Linked DNA regions of Solitalea lacus. Each later gene encodes a partner of the first gene's protein in a complex. Links are inferred from orthologs where the notes say so. Each region holds a gene or a part of one and is shown on either strand. Other genes may lie near its edges. The genes, in order: carA and carB.

What was found.
Region 2: the proteins of carA (region 1) and carB are in contact, whole or in part, in a solved structure (PDB 1KEE), measured with the Escherichia coli proteins. The link is inferred for Solitalea lacus from one-to-one orthologs.

Annotation. Positions count from the first base shown.
Region 1 is NZ_CP091740.1:1,327,605-1,330,759, reverse strand. Bases 143-2,967 are described here. They hold carA (glutamine-hydrolyzing carbamoyl-phosphate synthase small subunit), read right to left. Parts: upstream 2,192-2,967; coding sequence 1,094-2,191; downstream 143-1,093. Other genes in these bases: panB (3-methyl-2-oxobutanoate hydroxymethyltransferase), read left to right, coding at 2,254-2,967; L2B55_RS05620 (arsenate reductase family protein), read left to right, coding at 622-975; L2B55_RS05625 (universal stress protein), read left to right, coding at 143-475. Also shown: more of L2B55_RS05625, read left to right, coding at 1-142; more of panB, read left to right, coding at 2,968-3,069. UniProt on the Escherichia coli protein: Small subunit of the glutamine-dependent carbamoyl phosphate synthetase (CPSase).
Region 2 is NZ_CP091740.1:46,410-50,119, reverse strand. The notes cover bases 35-3,414. They hold carB (carbamoyl-phosphate synthase large subunit), read left to right. Parts: upstream 35-400; coding sequence 401-3,214; downstream 3,215-3,414. Other genes in these bases: L2B55_RS00155 (outer membrane beta-barrel protein), read left to right, coding at 3,411-3,414; L2B55_RS00165 (carboxypeptidase-like regulatory domain-containing protein), read left to right, coding at 35-146. In the rest of the region: more of L2B55_RS00165, read left to right, coding at 1-34; more of L2B55_RS00155, read left to right, coding at 3,415-3,710. UniProt on the Escherichia coli protein: Large subunit of the glutamine-dependent carbamoyl phosphate synthetase (CPSase).

The DNA.
Region 1 (3,155 bases):
TGCGAATGACCTGGTTGAAAAATTATTGGGCAGCAATGCTTCTTCAATCATTGAGCGTGCAACCTGTCCGGTACTTGTTGTTCCCACAGCTGCAAATCCAGGTAAGTCAATAAAGAAGATTGTTTATGCTACACAATTTCATGGAGAGGAACTCCCGTTTGTTGAACGAATCATTGAATTTGGCAATGCTATTAATGCAGAAACAACGGTATTAAAAATAAACACTAATGAAAAGCAAGAAGAGTCGTTGATTAACAAGCTTAAACTTGTGTCTTCAACTCACAAATGTCGTATTGAAACTTATACTGCAGTATCTGAATCAACAGGAATAATAGAATATGCACAAAAATATGGTGCCGATTTACTGGTAATGGTAACACACAAACGCACCTTACTTGAAAAGTTCTTTACTCCTAGCCTTACCAAAAAACTGGCTGAACATTCTGACATTCCTTTACTAGCCTACCACGGTTAAGATAACTCCAACAACATAAATTCGGTACACTTCTTAAATGTTTTAGATTTAAGAAGTGTACCTTATTAAAAGAGTGGCATGCAAAATTAAATCCAATAAAAAAACCTGTAAATACTTAATTTCCCAGCAAACATTTTAGCATTAAGATGAACAAGATATATCACCTTTCAACCTGTAGTACATGCAGTAAGATTATTAAAAACGCCGAATACGCAGGTGTTAAGTTTGAAAAGCAAGACATTAAAACCCAGCCCATAAGTACCGACCAATTAGAAGCAATGATGAAATTAGCAGGATCTTACGAAGCTTTGTTTAGCCGCCGGTCACAAAAATTCAGGCCTATGGGCTTACATGAAAAGACCCTGACAGAAAACGATTACCGTGATTTAATTTTACAAGAGTACACGTTTTTAAAACGCCCGGTTGTAGTTTCAGGAGATAAAATCTTTGTAGGCAACAGTCCAAAAGTTGTAGAGGAAATGATAGGTAAATTAAAGTAAGTTATAATTATTCCAATAAACAAAAGCGGGCTGTTATTTACAACAGCCCGCTTTTGTTATTCAGAAGTTAACACAAGCCAAATCCTCGCTCTTGCATCTTACTTCTTAGATATATCTTTTAGCTCAGCATAGCTACAAAATCATCAAACAAATAACGTGAATCATGCGGACCTGGAGACGATTCTGGATGGTATTGCACCGAAAATGCTTTTTTACCTTTTACGCGAATACCTTCAATGGTACCGTCGTTAAGGTTAAGGTGAGTAATCTCCACTTTATCCGAGGCTTTCACTTCATCAGGGTTTACAGCAAAGCCGTGGTTTTGAGAAGTTACTTCACAGTGATTTTTAATTATGTTCTTAACCGGGTGGTTTAATCCGCGGTGACCATTTTTCATCTTATAAGTTGATATACCGTTTGCCTGTGCTAACATTTGGTGACCTAAACAAATACCGAACATAGGTTTGTTAGCGGCTAAAATTTTAGTTACAGTTTCAACCCCGTAAGGCATAGCACCAGGATCACCAGGACCATTTGAAATAAAATAACCGTGTGGTTTCCATTGCTCCATTTCTTCAAAAGAAGTTTTAGCCGGGAATACCTTGCAGTAAACATCACGATCATCAAAATTTCGAAGGATATTTTTCTTCACCCCTAAATCCAACACCGCAACACGGTAAGCAGCTTCTGAATTTCCGTAGAAATAAGGCTCAGTTGTACTTACTTCTGACGATAGTTCTAAACCTTCCATAGAAGGAACTTCAGCTAACTTTTTCTTTAACTCTTCAATATCAAGAATCTCAGAAGAAATAATACCGTTCATAGCGCCTTTATCACGAATGTGGCGCACCAACTGACGGGTGTCAACATTACTAATGGCAACTACATTTTCATTCAAGTAATATTCCTGAATTGATTCGTCGGCCATTTTACGCGAATAATTTGACGTAAAATTTTTACAAACCAACCCAGCAATTTTTACTGAATCTGATTCAACTTCCTCATCAGAAATACCATAGTTACCAATATGTGCATTGGTAGTAACCATGATTTGCCGATAATAAGAAGGGTCAGTGAAAATTTCTTGATAACCGGTCATTCCGGTATTAAAACATATTTCGCCGGTGGTGGTTCCTATTTTACCGGCAGCTTTTCCGTGGAATACTGTACCATCCTCAAGCAACAGTACAGCAGGGATTTTCTCGAACGTGCTCATTAAGTTGCAAAGGTAGAAAAAATCAGGTACTTTCGCTTGCTTTTACACAAAAATTCCACAAAATGTCAGTCAATACCGAAATCAGACGCATTACCACCAATACCGTTCAGGAAATGAAGATGAACGGAGAAAAAATTTCAATGCTTACCGCTTATGATTATTCCACCGCAGTAATCCTCGACAACGCCGGCATTGACGTTCTTTTAGTGGGCGACTCTGCATCAAATGTAATGGCAGGCCATGAAACCACGCTCCCTATTACGCTCGACCAAATGATTTACCATGCATCGTCTGTAGTAAGGGGGGCCAAGCGCGCGTTGGTGGTAGTTGATTTACCTTTCGGTTCGTATCAAGGTAATTCAAAAGAGGCTCTTGCCTCTGCCATTCGCATCATGAAAGAATCGGGTGCGCATGCAGTAAAACTTGAAGGAGGAGCAGAAGTAAAGGAATCAATTGAGCGGATTATTTCAGCTGGAATTCCTGTTATGGGACATTTAGGCTTAACACCACAGTCTATTTATAAATTTGGTACTTATACAGTAAGAGCAAAAGAAGAAGCTGAAGCTAAAAAACTACTGGACGATATTCAATTGCTACAACAATCGGGGTGCTTTGCAGCTGTTTTAGAGAAAATACCCGCAAAACTGGCCAAAGAAGCGACCTCTTTAGTAAAAATCCCAATCATTGGAATTGGAGCAGGACCAGATGTTGATGGTCAGGTATTGGTTATAAATGACATGTTGGGTATAACAAAAGGATTCCGTCCTCGTTTTTTACGTCAATACTTAAACTTATTTGAGGAAATTGGAGGGGCTGTAAAGAAATACATTGCCGACGTAAAAAGTCAGGATTTTCCTAATAAAAAAGAACAATATTAAACAGTATAGGTTTACTATTAACCTAACTTTACATTTACAAATTAAACCTATTTGAATTTCTATGACCATAAATCCGTAATAAAATT
Region 2 (3,710 bases), 1.3 Mb from region 1 along the record:
GTGGTGCCTTTGAGTTTCAAAATGTGAAACCTGGTAATTATAAAGTAATTGTGGATGCCATCGAGCCATTAAAAGATGTTCAGGTTGAAGTAACTGTTCCTGAAAATAAAATGGTAGATCTTGGAGAAATTAAACTTGTTCAATAATAGATAGATTCTAATAGGATTAGTTTTCTGATAGGATTAGTCATATATAAAAAATATCAAACCCAGAACCCGGTTAATTTCAGGCGAGAAGAGCTGTTTCAGTCGAATGCTGTTGCAGCTCTCTCTGTTTTATAAGCAATTGAACTTTAGCTTTTTGTTAGGTTTTAAGGCGTAAAATAAAAGAAATAAAAAATATCATTATATTATTTCCGAAAAATGATACCTTTGCACAATTTTTAGACTCCCTTCAAGAGATGCCAAGAAACGAAAGTATTAAATCTGTCCTCATCATCGGTTCTGGTCCAATCATTATCGGCCAGGCATGCGAATTCGATTATTCAGGCTCCCAAGCAGCATTATCATTAAAAGAAGAAGGTATTGAAGTTTCGATCATAAATTCGAATCCTGCTACCATCATGACTGATAAGGTAATTGCTGATCATGTGTACCTGTTACCGCTTAATTGTGAAAGTATTGAACAAATTTTACAAGAGCGTAAAATTGATGCCGTGTTGCCAACCATGGGAGGCCAAACGGCTCTGAATCTTGCCAAAGAATCAGAAGAGCGTGGAATATGGGCAAAGTATGGTGTTAAAGTTATCGGGGTGGATGTTGCCGCGATTGAAAAGACTGAAAACCGTGAAGAGTTCCGTCAATTAATGATTGATATTGGAGTGGGTGTTGCCCCTTCAAAAATTGCTAACTCCTTCCTTGAGGGTAAAGAGGCGGCTCAAGAAATTGGGTTCCCATTAGTAATTCGCCCATCATATACCCTTGGCGGATCAGGTGGAGGTTTTGTTCACAGAAAAGAAGAGTTTGATGCGGCCTTAAACCGTGGTTTGCAAGCTTCGCCTACACACGAAGTGTTAGTGGAGAAAGCGGTTTTAGGTTGGAAGGAATATGAGTTAGAGTTACTTCGTGATAACAATGATAATGTGATTATCATTTGTTCTATCGAAAACTTCGACCCAATGGGTATCCATACCGGCGACTCAATTACGGTTGCTCCTGCGATGACCCTTTCTGATCGTTGTTACCAAGAAATGCGTAATCAAGCGATCAAAATGATGCGCGCTATCGGAAACTTTGCCGGAGGATGTAACGTGCAGTTTTCGGTTAATCCTGATGATGAATCAATCATTGCTATTGAGATTAACCCACGTGTGTCTCGCTCATCAGCGCTGGCTTCTAAAGCAACCGGTTATCCAATTGCTAAGATTGCAGCTAAGTTGGCGATTGGTTATAACTTGGATGAAATCGAAAATCAGATTACCAAAACCACATCGGCCTACTTTGAGCCAACTCTTGATTACGTTATTGTAAAAATTCCTCGCTGGAACTTCCAGAAATTTAAAGGAGCCAATAAAGAATTGGGCTTGCAGATGAAATCGGTAGGAGAGGTAATGGGTATTGGCCGTAGCTTTAACGAAGCTTTACAAAAAGCATGTCAGTCGTTGGAAATTAGCCGCAATGGTTTAGGTGCTGATGGAAAACAATTGAAGGATCTTGATAAAATCATGCAAAGCCTTGAGCGTCCAAGTTGGGATCGTTTATTCCATGTAAAAGATGCACTTGCATTAGGAGTTCCGGTTTCTTCTGTTCAAAAGGCTACTAAAATTGATCGTTGGTTCTTGATGCAAATTCAAGAATTGGTGCATCTAGAGCTTGAAGTTAAGCGTTATTCACTTGCTAATATTCCGAAAGACTTACTAATTAACGCTAAGCAAAAAGGCTATTCTGACTTACAGTTAGCGTATTTGTTAGGAGTTGAAGAGGACGATATTTATTACAAGCGTAAAGAATTAGGCATTAATAGGGTTTACAAAATGGTAGATACCTGTGCGGCTGAATTCCCTGCTCAAACACCTTATTATTATTCAACTTATGAGGGCGAAAATGAGTCGATTCCTTCTGATAAGAAAAAGATCATTGTATTAGGTTCAGGTCCTAACCGCATTGGTCAAGGTATTGAGTTCGACTACTCATGTGTTCACGGTTTATTGGCTGCTAAAGAAGCAGGTTATGAATCAATTATGGTGAACTGTAACCCAGAAACGGTGTCTACCGACTTTAACATGGCAGATAAATTATACTTTGAGCCTGTTTTCTGGGAGCACGTCCGTGAAATTATCGACCTTGAAAAACCTGAAGGTGTAATTGTTCAATTGGGCGGACAAACGGCTTTGAAAATGGCAGAGCTGTTGCACAAAAACAATATCAAAATCATCGGTACTTCATTCCCTGATATGGATGTTGCTGAAGATAGAGGTCGTTTCTCTGATCTTTTAAAAGATCTGGATATTCCTTACCCTAAATATGGTGTGGCTCACTCGGCAGATGAGGCTATTAAAGTGGCAAATGAGGTGGGTTATCCTGTATTGGTTCGTCCTAGCTACGTTTTAGGAGGCCAAGGTATGGAAATCGTTATAAACGATGAAGAGCTGGAGCGTGCAGTTGTGAAATTGTTGCGCCATATGCCTGATAACAAAATCCTGATTGACCATTTCCTTGATCGTGCCGAAGAATCAGAATCTGATTCTATTTGTGATGGTGATGACGTTCACATTGTAGGTTTAATGGAACATATTGAACCGGCAGGGATCCACTCAGGCGATTCAAGTGCAGTGTTGCCTCCATTTAGTTTGTCTGAGAATGTGAAGAGTAAAATGGTTGAGTACACTGTTAAGTTAGCGAAAGCATTAAATGTGCGTGGATTGCTTAACATCCAGTTTGCAGTAAAAGATGAGAACGTTTATGTAATTGAGGCTAACCCTCGTGCTTCACGTACGGTTCCGTTCATTGCTAAAGCGTATGATGTACCTTACATAAACATAGCAGCAAAGGTGATGTTGGGGGCTAATAAGCTAAAAGACTTTACCATTAAGGAAAAGTTGAATGGTTATGCCATTAAGGAGCCGGTGTTTTCATTTGATAAATTCCCAGAAGTGAATAAGGAACTTGGGCCTGAAATGAAATCTACTGGTGAAGCAATTCGTTTTATCAAAGATTTGGAAGACCCTTATTTCCGTCATTTGTACAAAGAAAAATCAATGTACTTGTCGAAATAAGCAGGTAACTATAAAGTATAAAAAAAACTCCCGGATATAAATTTATTCGGGAGTTTTTTATTTAAGCATTTACTTATGACTTTGAAAAACTCATTTAAGTTTTGTAATGCGGTGAAACTTAATTAAATTAGGATTACCATCTAATTATTTGTGAAATAAAAACACACTATTTATCTAAAATTAAACGCTAATCTTTATGAAAAAGCTCTCTACTCTCTTTATTTTGCTATTGGCAGTTACGGTAACTGTTAAAGCTCAAACCCAAAAAGGCAACTTCCTCATAGGGGCACAATTGGCCAATATAGGAGGTATTTTTCAAAGCGATAATGATGTCTTTAATTTTGGAATTACACCAATGGTAGGATTCTTTATCCAAGATAACTTGGCTGTTGGTCCAAATGTTAACTTTAGCTATACACATTCAAGTGGCGACAACTACTTTAGGTATGGCGTGGGAGCATTTGGTCGTAAGTATTTTGAGGATCCAAGTATTGAA